One region of the Gordonia sp. CPCC 205333 genome, then DNA from elsewhere that is predicted to be linked to it. Evidence: riboswitches for the same ligand, from Rfam matches in the RefSeq annotation. Region 1 holds a riboswitch; each other region holds the start of a gene.
What was found. A riboswitch is a leader RNA that binds a small molecule or an ion and turns the genes downstream of it on or off. The one in region 1 is predicted to bind cobalamin.
Positions count from the first base shown of each region.

Region 1 (4,114 bases):
TCCTCGGGTCTGTTCCGGATCGGCTGAGGTATACACGATGAACGAGGTGAACGCTGAAAACAACTGGGTAGCAGCCACTCCGGCGAGGATCACGGTATCCGCGGCCCCCGTGCCCGTCAGCCTGACGAGCAACAGAACCAAACCGAACGCCGCCATCGCACCGATGAACGCGCCGCCAGCCATACCGACCGCTCCAACGCCGATCCCGAGGACGACAACACTCACCGCGCCGGTAGATGCACCAGAGGACACACCGAGCACGAACGGATCGGCCAGCGGATTGCGCAGCAATGATTGCAATACCGCGCCGCACAGCGCGAGCCCCGCACCGCATACCGCTGCGAGCAACGACCGGGGGAGCCGCAGGTCCCAGACTATGCCTCGTTGAATCGGTCCGAGAGTGGTTCTACCACCGCTGATTTCGGCCCAGACCAATTGCCACACATCCCGCGCCCCAACCGACGACGAACCGATCGTCACCGCTACGGCCATCGACAACACGAGTGTCGCGATCCCAATAGTCCAGAATGCCAGCACCGACGGCATCCGCCGAGCGAGGACCAGGCTCACCGCCTGAGGCCGAGGCGCGACAGCCCCGCCGCGACATTCTCGATGCCGTACACGGTCCGTAGCGAAGGATTGAGTTCAGCACCGGTCACGATGATGTAGCGCTTGTTGCGTACCGCATCCATCTGCTTCGTGACCGGATGGGACTCGAGAAACTTTATCTTCGTTTCGGCCGACTCCGCTGATTGATCACGCCGGGTCAGGTCACCGAGTACCAGCACGTCGGGGTTACGGCTAGCGACTTCCTCCCAATTGATTTGCGGCCATTCCTGTTTGGTGTCTTCGAAAACGTTGCGTAGACCAACCGCGTTGGCGATGATCCCCGGGGCACCGCAGCATCCGGCCATATACGGCGACTCGGAATTCGCGAACCAGAACAATGCGGATTGCCCCGCGGCCTTGGTGCTGGAGGCGTTAGCAGCACGCTCTTTCAGCGAAGCGATGAGTTTCACCCCGGCAGCCGGCACACCGGTGAGCCTCGCCAGTTCGGTGATCTCGCGGTAGACGATATCCAGAGTGAGCGCTTTGCTCCGACTGCCATCGCCATCGTCGGCGATCTTGTCGTCACAATCCGACGGCGAGGTGTAGGACTCGATTCCGAAGCCGCGCAAACGCTCTGGAGTGGTCACCGTTCCGGCCGGCCCGATGGTTGAGGTGAACGAACTCGTGACGAAGTCAGGCTCGACATTCAGCACAGCCTCCAACGACGGCCAGTTATCCGATATCCGGTTGATCTTGGAATTGGCTGCGGCAAGCGTTGGCAGCACCGGATCGGTCCAGGTGGACGTGCCAGCGATTCGATCGGCCAGTCCCAGCGACAGCAGAATCTCGGTCGAGGACTGATTGAGCGACGCGATGCGCTGCGGTGCGGATCTGACGGTGACGTCCCGTCCGCAGTTGGCAACGGTGATCGGGTACCCCGACGCCTCGCTTGCGGCCGGATCATCCACAGTCTCTGCGCCACAGGCGGCGATCGACAGTGTCGCGACCGCGGACAGCAAATAGGCCAACGTCATTCGACGACGAAACACGGTATTCCTTCGAGGCCGGGACTTGGCACGCGAAGCCCGCGATGTACCTCTGCGGCCGTGCTGGCCGAGAGCGCCAGCAGGTCTTCGGACTCGGGTTCGCCGGGCGTACACGCCTTCCCGGACCTCAAGTCCAGTGGCTCACAAGTGCACGCCCTCACCCATACCGCTGCGCGTCAGTCCCGGATTCGCGCCGGGTTCCCTACCCCACGGGTTGGCTGGCGTGCCTGACTCTACCAGCGGGGATGCGGCACTCTCGCGCCGGAGCCGTCGATCACCGCGCGTCCGCCGCACTCTCTACAGTCCCAGCCCCAGACCCAGCTTCAACTGCGCACACCAGGTCGCCACCACCTGCGCTCGGCGACGCGAGTCATCCGACAACGTGTCGGCCAGGCCCAGTCCACGGGCGAGGTCAAGTGTCACCTGCGCCAGTCGATGCGCGTTCGGATTGTCGCCGGTCGGATCCAGCCCGGCGACGGTAATGCGATGCGCGGCACGGGCGAACTTCTCCTCCCGGGGCAAGATCTGCTCGCGCAGAACAGCATCGGAAGCCGCTGCCGCCCACACCTGCAATGCCGCCTTGAACGGCACCCCGGTGTAGATCTCGACCGCACGGCCGACCACCGCGTCGATGCGTTCGGCACCCGATGGCAAGTGCGCCATCGGTTCTGCGATGCTGACCGTCAATTGCTCGAACATCGCGTCCAGGGTCGCGGTGATCAGCGACTCGCGGGTGGGGAAATGATGTTGTGCCGCACCGCGAGAAACCCCAGCCGATTCGGCGACTGCGGCGACGGTAGTGGCCGCCCAGCCATTCGCCGCCAACATCTCGATAGTGGACCCCAGCAACCGCTCGCGGGTCGCTCGCGAGCGATCTTGCTGCGGTTCACGCACCGACGTCATCTACTCACCACTGACATCCCAGCTCGGTTTGCGTTTGGCGAAGAACGCGGTCATACCCTCGCGTGCTTCAACACTGGCGAACAATCCCGCGGATTGTTCGGCCCGCGCCGCCGCTCGTGTGTCGTAATCGGTGAGGATATCGGCGGTGGTCAGCGACTTCGACGCGGCCAGCCCCTGTGGCGATGCCTTGCGGATTCCGTCCAGGATCGAATCTGTACGTGCCGCTAGCTCTTCGGCCGAATCCGCCGCGACGGTGATGAGGCCGATACGTTCGGCGGCCCGCTGATCGAACATCTCTCCGGTGAGGAAGTACCGACCGGCCGAACGCGCGGACATCTTGGGCAGCAACACGACCGAAATCATAGCCGGGGCCAATCCCAGCCGTACTTCGGTCAGTGCGAAAGTCGACGCCGGGCCGGCCAGCACGATGTCGGCCGCACCGAGAATGCCGAATCCACCGGCACGCACATGACCGTCGACCACCACCAGGACCGGCTTGGGCAATGTGAGGATCGTCCGCATGAGGGCGCTCATCGCCGACGTCCCCTCGGCCGTCGCCTGTTCGGGCGATAGCCCGCGTTTCAACGCTTCCCCCAGATCCGCTCCGGCGCAGAAGGTTCCGCCGGTATGCGTCAGCTTCACCGCCCGGACCTGTTCGTCGTCGCGCGCACTTTCCAATGCCGCGGCGAGTTGTCCGACGAGCGTCGCACTCAGCGCATTCCGGTTCGTCGGCGAGTCGAGCGTGATGGTCGCTACGCCGGTCTCGACCGAGGCGTGGACGAGTTGTTCAGCCATGATCGGTACCTCAGTACGACTTGGGCAGGCCGAGGCTGGTCTGCGACACGAAGTTGAGGATCATCTCGCGGCTGACCGGTGCCACTCGCGCGATTCGCGCCAAGCTCAGCATCGGAGCAAGACCGTATTCGGTAGTCAACCCATTGCCGCCCAACGAATGAACAGCATGATCGACCAGCGCGACGGCCGCCTCCGCGGCCGCGTATTTGGCCATATTGGCCGGCTCGGCCGCACCCCAATCGTCCCCCGCGTCGTAGAGTGACGCTGCCTTCTGCATCATCAGCTTGGCCATTTCCAACTGAATCTTGCCTTGCGCGAATGGATGTGCGATGGCTTGATGCCCGCCGATCGGTACCTTCCAGACTGTCCGCTCCGATACGTAGGCGATTCCCTTGTCGAGTGCGTAGCGACCCATGCCGATCGCGGAGGCCGCCGCCATGATGCGTTCGGGGTTCAGCCCCGCGAAGAGCTGCGATAGTGCCGCATCCTCCGAACCGACGAGGGCATTGGCGGGTAGCCGCACATCGTCGAGGAACAACTGGAACTGCTTCTCCGGGTTGACCAGTTCCATCTCGATTTGGGTGTATTCGAAATTGGGCGCGTCCGTCGGCACTATGAAAAGCGCCGGCTTGAGCTTGCCGGTTTTCGAGTCTTCGGTCCGGCCGACAATGAGGACGGCGTCTGCCTGGTCGACGCCCGAGATGTACACCTTGCGTCCGTTGAGGATCCAATCCGACCCGTCACGTCGAGCGGTGGTGGTGATCTTATGCGAGTTCGAGCCGGCATCGGGTTCGGTGATACCGAACGCCATCGTTCTGGTG
Region 1 covers NZ_JBCLVI010000001.1:878,755-882,868, reverse strand. The annotation lists gene AAFP29_RS04225 (FecCD family ABC transporter permease) at 1-570, opposite strand, end outside; gene AAFP29_RS04220 (ABC transporter substrate-binding protein) at 567-1,598, opposite strand; cobalamin riboswitch at 1,656-1,833, opposite strand; gene AAFP29_RS04215 (TetR/AcrR family transcriptional regulator) at 1,893-2,498, opposite strand; gene AAFP29_RS04210 (enoyl-CoA hydratase family protein) at 2,499-3,293, opposite strand; gene AAFP29_RS04205 (acyl-CoA dehydrogenase family protein) at 3,304-4,114, opposite strand, start outside.

Region 2 (4,114 bases), on a different contig from region 1:
CAATGAACTGCCGCAACGCATCGCGAACCATCAGGTCTTCGTCGGACCACTCGAACATTCAGACTCCTCGGGTGAAACATGTTCTAGCTCAGTTACCAACCACTGTGACACAGAACATGCCGGATGTCTCTAGCGGCCCTCGCCATAGATTGTGGCCGGCCTCAGTTCGGTCGAGAAGAAGTCGCCGACGTCCCGGCAGAGCAGCGCTTGGGCCACTGACTTCGCGACGACTACGGTGCCCGCGTCGGCCCGCTCGCGCCACTTGGAGATCCGCGCCACGAACACCTCGACGCTCTCGCCGCCATGTGGGGCCGACGTCGGATCGCCGAACCACTGCCGCAACTCATCGGTAGGTACGTCCTCCGGAGTTAGCCCGTCCCACCGCCCGACGTCGAGCGCCCTCAGAGCCTCGTCGAGGACGGGCGCACACCCCAATAGCGCGGCGGTTTGGACCGCGACCGCTTCCGGTCCGCAACGGATAGGCCCGACAAGAATGCCGCTCGATGTCCGCAGTGCCGCGACATCACGGCGACCGCGTTCGTCGAGCGGCCTATCAGCACCGCCGAATCGCACGAGTTTGTTAGGTGCGGTCCGCCCCGCGGTAATGATCTGCATGGTCATGCTTCCAACTGATGGTCGAGTGCCTGGCGATCCCCACCGATAGTCGAGTGCCTGGCGAGGCGCCAGCCGATGGTCGAATGCCTGGCGAGGCGCCAGCCGATGGTCGAGTGCCTGGCAATCCCCACCGATAGTCGAATGCCTGGCGAGGCGCCAGCCGATGGTCGAATGCCTGGCAATCCCCACCGATGGTCGAGTGCCTGGCGAGGCGCCAGCCGAGCCAGGTGTATCGAGACCCGGCAAGACAAACTCGCAACTCGACCAACTAAACCGAAGCAGACTCCGCTGCCACCTCGACCCGGTCGTCGGAGCGACGCGACAGCCAACCGAGCACCAATGCGAACACCACACCGAGAACAGTCCACAGAATCACCTGGTTGGCGATCGTGTAGGTGCGGAACAATCCGATCACATCACCCGGAAATCCGGGATAGATGATCTGCCCGGCATCGTTCGTCACCGGTGTCGGAATCTCGTCAAACTTGGGCAGCAGTGCCGCCGAGATCGTGATGACCACCAAATAGCCGATCGTCGCGGTCACCGCTCCGAGCAAACCGCCGATCCGAGGCCGGAGCCAAAGTGCGGCGATTGTCGCCAGAATTACCGCGGCGACCGAGATCAAGGTGAGTGTCAGGTACGAACCTGATCGGGAGCCGATGGTGTCGTCGTTGCCGACGGCGGGTGGATTCGGCGGGTAAACGAAGAATGGAACGCCAACCACCGCGACGAATCCGATCACTGTCAGGGCCGCACTGACCCATCGAGGATCGGCCGCCGGATACCGCCGGCCAACGTACGCCCACAGGATCGTGAATGCGACGGCAAAGAATGCTCCCATCGCCAGCGCGAAACCGACGGTCCCGATTCCGGCACCGATATTCTCCTGCACTGCCCGCGTGAAGACTTCATGCTCGTGCCCGTGCTCACCGGAGAGCATCTCCTCCGCGTGTGAGCGACCCTCTTCATAATCGATCGCCTTCGCGACCTGGGGCTCGATGAATATTCGCGCGAAAATGAAAGCGACGATTCCAGCGATAAGTCCCGAGATGAGACCTGCGCCAACGAACTTCCCGGCGATCGAAGCGCCGGGTGCTGTTTCAGCCATGATTCTGTTGTCTCCTGCTCGTCTAGTGGCAGGGGAAGCCGTTGAAGTGGCGGGCATCATGCACGAACTCGTGTACGTGTGTGTCCGAACCGAACACCGAAACCGCGCCCTGGTCGTAGCCGAGGAAGTAGTAGACGAGCGCTGCGATCAGCACCGTCGCGGTGAGCAGCAACGCCGCGCTGACGACCGACAGATTCGGTACCGCGAGCGAGCGGGGTTTGGATACAGCTTTCGCTGTGGAGGTCATGGGATGTCCTTCCGGATTGCGCGTCCGATTCAGTTGTGACTCATAGCCAGTGCAGGTGTCTGACTCGCAGCATTCGCTTGCTCACAGTGGCGCGACCGTCTCGGATTCTCACCGGGTTCCCCGCGTCGACTGGCTGTGATGACTCTACAACGGATGCAGCTGCGGAGATATGTCCCGTCACGAAGTCAGACGGCATATGGACGTCCCATGTCATTCTCGGGACTTATCCGCGTGGCAGTTCAGTCAATCGGAAGCGGATGCTGACTGCGCGTACGGATCCGATGTTTCTGCGCCATCGTCACTTCGGCGATGTCGGCCAGCACATCATCCAGCACTCCAGCACCTCTCGATAGTCGATCCGCATCGTGATCCACCCCTTGCCGAGCGTTTTGCGGTCGCGGCGAATATCGCGGCGACGCGCGTCCCCAGCGTGCGAGCCTTCGCTGTCGATCTCCAACAGCAAGCGTCCGATTCGAAGATCGCCACGTTTTCGCCCGCGTGAAATTCTCGGCTGTACGTGAACTTTGTAACCCGCTCGCTTCAGACGTATTCGCGCGAGTGACTCACTGCCGGATTCAGCTGCCGCATCGCACCTCCGCATCAATGCGATGAGTTTCTGTGGCACCGTCCCCATCTGCGCCTGTAGATCCGGGACGGTCCAGCTGGTGTTGTGTAAGACGCTGTCGCACATGGCAATCCAATACTCGTTGCTCACACAGCGCGCAGCGCAGTTCAATGCGTGCGGAATCGAATCGACGGCGGTGAGCGTGGGAATCGGTCGGCCGTATCCTTGGCAGATCGTCACCCATGGCGGCCGTGAGATCGATTTGACCTTCGCGGCCCACCACATCGGTATCGGCGGCCGGACATGAATACCAACCGAGACGTTCGGCAGTCATGTTCCCGACATTGACCTCGTTGCGGATACTGCGCTCAGTGTGGCCCAGGTCCCGCAGCTCCTGGATGGTGAAAACTCCACTGCGCTCCATAAGCGGGTTAGACGTCCGGCTCGTCGACTTGGTTCCGTAGCCGCCGAAGATATGTCCCCTTTCGAAGTAAGACGGCATATAGACGCCTGCGCCGCTCTCGGGGCATATCGTCCGCGCCAACTTCGGTTGTCAGACCAATGAGGAAAGATGGACTCGTGCCGCACCCCGTCCTGAACCGATTCTCACCGGCAACCCGTCGGTGGTTCACCGGTGCGTTCGACGCGCCGACCAAGGCACAGACCGGCGCGTGGAATGCCATCGCCAATGGCGACAACACCCTGGTCATCGCACCAACCGGCTCGGGCAAAACCCTCTCGGCTTTCCTCTGGGCTCTCGACCGGCTGTCATCGACGCCCCCGACGACCGCCAAACGCAAAACCCGGGTCCTTTATATCTCCCCGCTCAAAGCGCTCGCCGTCGACGTTGAGCGCAACCTGCGTGCCCCATTGGCCGGAATCGCCCGCGCCTGTGCGGAGCTCGAACTTCCGCCGCCCGACATCACGGTCGGGCTGCGCTCAGGTGACACACCGGCCGCTGATCGCCGCAAACTCGTCACTTCACCACCCGACATCCTCATCACCACGCCGGAGTCACTATTCCTGATGCTCACGTCGTCGGCGCGAGAATCATTGACCGCGGTGGACACCATCATTGTCGACGAAGTACATGCGGTCGCCGGGACCAAACGCGGCACCCACCTTGCCCTTTCGCTCGAACGTCTCGACTGCCTCCTCGACGCGCCAGCGCAGCGAATCGGCCTTTCCGCAACAGTGCGGCCGCCGCAGGTAGTCGCCGACTTCCTGTCCGGCGCGCGCCCGTGCACAGTCGTCAAACCACCGGCATCGAAGACCTTCGACCTTCGCGTCGACGTACCCGTCCCCGACATGGCAAATATTCCGCAACGCGACGACGCCGACCTCGACGAAGCGATGTCGCCCACCGCGGGATCGTTGTGGCCCTATGTCGAAGAGTCGATCGTGGACGAGATCGAGGCCAATCGGTCGACCATCGTATTCGCGAATTCGCGACGCCTCGCCGAACGGCTCACCGCGCGACTCAACGAGATTCATGCCGAACGGAGCGGCCTCGCTCCAGCGGAGAAGCCAACCAATGCACAGGTTCCCGGTGGCTCCCCCGCCTACGTGATGGGTAGTG
Region 2 covers NZ_JBCLVI010000004.1:138,459-142,572, forward strand. The annotation lists gene AAFP29_RS15140 (acyl-CoA dehydrogenase family protein) at 1-58, opposite strand, end outside; gene AAFP29_RS15145 (histidine phosphatase family protein) at 130-621, opposite strand; gene AAFP29_RS15150 (CbtA family protein) at 884-1,696, opposite strand; gene AAFP29_RS15155 (CbtB domain-containing protein) at 1,746-1,970, opposite strand; cobalamin riboswitch at 2,003-2,137, opposite strand; gene AAFP29_RS15160 (hypothetical protein) at 2,660-2,842, shown strand; gene AAFP29_RS15165 (ATP-dependent helicase) at 3,097-4,114, shown strand, end outside.
Region 2: it holds a riboswitch for cobalamin, as region 1 does, so the genes downstream of both, AAFP29_RS15155 (CbtB domain-containing protein) here and AAFP29_RS04220 (ABC transporter substrate-binding protein) in region 1, are expected to answer to the same signal.

Region 3 (4,114 bases), on a different contig from region 1:
CAAGGCCGCCTTCGGTGGCGGTGGTCGTGGCATGAAGGTCGCGCACACCATCGAAGAAATCCCCGAGCTTTTCGAGTCGGCGACCCGTGAGGCTGTCGCTGCTTTCGGCCGCGGGGAATGCTTTGTCGAGCAGTACCTCGACAAAGCGCGCCACGTCGAAGCTCAGGTCATCGCCGATCAACATGGCAACGTCATCGTCGCCGGCACCCGCGACTGCTCGTTACAGCGTCGCTTCCAGAAGCTCGTCGAAGAAGCTCCCGCACCGTTCCTCACCGACGACCAGCGCTCGCGCATCCACAATTCAGCCAAAGCCATCTGTAAGGAAGCGGGCTACTACGGCGCGGGCACCGTCGAATACCTCGTCCAGGGCGACACCGTTTCCTTCCTCGAGGTCAACACACGCCTGCAGGTCGAGCACCCGGTCACCGAGGAGACCGCGGGCATCGACCTCGTACGCCAGCAGTTCCGCATCGCCGAGGGCCACAAGCTGACGCTCACCGAGGATCCGACCCCGCGCGGTCACTCCTTCGAATTCCGCATCAACGGCGAGGATGCTGGGCGTGGCTTCCTGCCGGCTCCCGGTCCGATCTCCGTCTACCGTGAGCCCACCGGGCCCGGCGTGCGCGTCGATTCCGGTGTGCGCCAGGGAGATGTCATCGGCGGTCAGTTCGACTCGATGCTGGCCAAACTGATCGTCACCGGCGAGAACCGCGAGCAGGCGTTGCAGCGCGCGTCTCGCGCGCTTCGCGAATTCGAGGTCGAGGGCCTCGCGACCGTCATCCCGTTCCATCGCCACATCGTCGAGAACCCGGCGTTCATCGGCGACGGTGAGAAGTTCGATGTCTACACCAAGTGGATCGAGACCGATTGGGAGAACCCGATCGAGCCATACGCCGGTGGCGAGGCAATCGATGACGAAGATAGTGCGCCACGCCAGAAGGTCGTCGTCGAGGTCGGTGGCCGCCGCGTCGAGGTTTCGCTGCCCGGCGATCTCGCGCTCGGCGGCGGCGGTGGTTCGACCAATGGCGTTGTCCGCAAGAAACCGAAAGCACGCACTCGGAAGAAGGGCGCGGGTTCCGCGGCGTCCGGTGACTCCGTCGCAGCACCAATGCAGGGCACCGTCGTGAAGGTCGCGGTCGAGGAGGGCCAGGAGGTCGCCGAAGGTGATCTGGTCGTCGTCCTGGAGGCGATGAAGATGGAGAACCCGGTCAACGCGCATAAGGCCGGTGTGGTGACCGGACTCGCCACCGAGGCGGGTGCCGCGGTCACCCAGGGCACAGTTCTGCTGGAGATCAAGTAGGGCCGCAACCCACCACGCCGGTCAAGTCGCCGCCCTGGATGGTCGAGTGCCCGGCGAGGCGTTAGCCGAGCCGGGTGTATCGAGACCACGCAACCCGCCACGCCGGTCGAGTACCGCCGAGCGAGCCCGCGAGCCCGACGGTGTATCGAGACCACGCAACCCGAAAGGTCAACTCCCACAACGATGGAACCGGTCGAGATCAACGCCGGGACTTGGTATCTACGCGCCCTGCGCGACGACAACCGAGTCACCGACGTTCCCGCACTCACCGAGCTCGGGATAGCTGATCCGGCCGGTTTCGTCGTCTCCGCGGCCGCCGGCTGGATCGACGATGACCGATTCACCTGGGCCGTCTGTGAACCGACCACGGGCGAATTGATGTCGTTGATAGTCGTCGCCGCTGACCCTGCGAGCCTTTCCGGATACGCACGGCCAGGCCAGCGGCACACCCTCGACGACGCCATACCGGTGATCACCCGGTTCGTAGAAGGCGCGTTGGGTATCCCACTGGACTGAAACTGTCCCCGTCTCCGCCGCAGACGCTATATCGCCATCTGCTCCGCTGAGGGGGATAGTTCCAGGGACCTCACCGGCAATATATGCTGAAGCCGCAATCGGTTTGTTCCTCGCCGGGCATAAGGAGCCCCTGATCCGGCGTCGGACATCGAAAGCTGGTGCCCCGCACCAGCACAAGAGGGAATCCGGTGTAATTCCGGAACTGTCCCGCAGCGGTTAATCGAAACGACCGCCGTCAAATGCACTGGGCATAGCCTGGGAAGCGACGGCCAGTAGGCGCACAGAGTGCATGTCGATGAGTCCGAATACCTGCCGGTTGTACCGGGCACGCCGTGCCCGGTGGCTCACCGCCTCGTGGATAGGGCGACGTCGAACCGGCAGTTCTGGGGCGCATCGAGCCCCACACGGGGCCAGTCCGACTCTCCTGCGATGGGCGGTGATCCATCCGCATACCTCGCAGGAGCACATTTCATGTCTGATCCACAGACGTTCACCACCACCGTCACCGGCACGGCCAGGATTGGCCGGAACCGCGAACTCAAGCGGGCCACCGAGTCATATTGGGCCGGGCGTATCGACGCCGCCGCTTTGCACGATGTTGCCGCGACCATCCGTCGCGACACCACCACCGATCTGATCGCCGCCGGCCTGGACTCGATCCCGGTCAACACCTTCTCGTATTACGACCAGATGCTCGACACCGCCGTACTCCTCGGCGCTGTTCCCTCGCGCTACGCCGGCATCGCCGACGAACTCGATCGCTACTTCGCCGCCGCGCGTGGGAACGCCGAGCTCACTCCGATGGAGATGACGAAGTGGTTCGACACCAATTACCATTACCTTGTCCCCGAAATAGGCTCCGACACCAGCTTCTCGCTGCACCCGGAGAAGGTGCTCGCAGAGTTGGCCGAAGCAACCGCGCAGGGTGCGACGGCCCGGCCCGTGGTGATCGGACCGATCACCTTCCTGGCACTCGCTAAAGCCGCCGACGACGGTGCCGCTCCCCTCTCCCGGCTCGACGAGCTGGTCGGCGTCTACGCCGAACTGCTTGCCACTCTCGCCGACGCGGGCGCCACCTGGGTACAGCTCGATGAGCCCGTCCTCGTGACCGACATAGCAGCGGGACTCCCCGAACTCGCCGGCTCGGTGTATCAGCGCCTGGGTGAGCTGACCGCACGGCCAAAGATCTTGGTAGCCACCTACTTCGGCGATGCCGGCGCTTCGCTTGCCGCATTGGCCGCTACTCCGGTCGAGGGCATCGCAGTGGATCTCGTACGTGGCTCCGCCGAGTCGATCGCGGCGGTCCCGGCTCTCACTCGCAAGCATGTGGTCGCCGGAATCGTCAACGGGCGCAACGTCTGGCGAACCGATCTCGATGCCGCCCTGGCCACCCTGGGCACCATTCTGGGATCGGTCGGATCTCTCGCCGTGTCGACTTCATGCTCCACCCTGCATGTCCCCTATGCATTGGCCGCCGAAGACGGCATCGATCAGAATCTTCGCGGCTGGCTCGCTTTCGCCGATGAGAAGTTCGACGAAGTCGCCACTCTCGCAACTGCATTGAATAAGGGGCGCGAGGCGGTCGCGGAGAAGTTCGCGGCGTCGGCCGCCGCGTTGGCGACCCGCACCGACGACCCGCGTCTGAACAATACCGCGGTACGCGAACGACTTTCGGCGATCACCGACGCCGACATCTCGAGAACCAACGCCGACGATCGCGCGATCGCACAGCAGGCACGACTGAACCTGCCGCCGCTGCCGACCACGACTATCGGTTCCTACCCGCAGACCGGCGAGATCCGCAAGGCTCGCGCCGACCTGCGCGCGGGAAAGATCGACGACGCGCAGTACCTGACGCATATGCGGCAGGAGATCGCCGATGTAGTTGCGCTGCAAGAGAAGATCGGTCTCGACGTTCTCGTACACGGCGAGCCTGAGCGTAACGACATGGTGCAGTACTTCGCCGAACAGCTCGACGGATTCCTGTCGACGCAAAATGCGTGGGTGCAGTCGTACGGTTCGCGCTGCGTTCGCCCGCCGATCCTATTCGGCGACGTGGTGCGGACCGCTCCGATGACCGTTGATTGGATCACCTACGCGCAGTCGCTCACCGACAAACCGGTGAAGGGCATGCTCACCGGTCCGGTCACGATCCTCGCATGGTCGTTTGTTCGCGACGATCAGCCGCGTTCGGCTTCGGCCTTCCAGATCGCCCTCGCGATTCGTGACGAGACCGTCGATCTGGAGAAGGCGGGCATCAACGTGATCCAGGTCGACGAACCGGCTCTGCGCGAACTG
Region 3 covers NZ_JBCLVI010000004.1:120,249-124,362, forward strand. The annotation lists gene AAFP29_RS15085 (acetyl/propionyl/methylcrotonyl-CoA carboxylase subunit alpha) at 1-1,300, shown strand, start outside; gene AAFP29_RS15090 (hypothetical protein) at 1,484-1,816, shown strand; cobalamin riboswitch at 1,956-2,148, shown strand; gene metE (5-methyltetrahydropteroyltriglutamate--homocysteine S-methyltransferase) at 2,288-4,114, shown strand, end outside.
Region 3: it holds a riboswitch for cobalamin, as region 1 does, so the genes downstream of both, metE (5-methyltetrahydropteroyltriglutamate--homocysteine S-methyltransferase) here and AAFP29_RS04220 (ABC transporter substrate-binding protein) in region 1, are expected to answer to the same signal.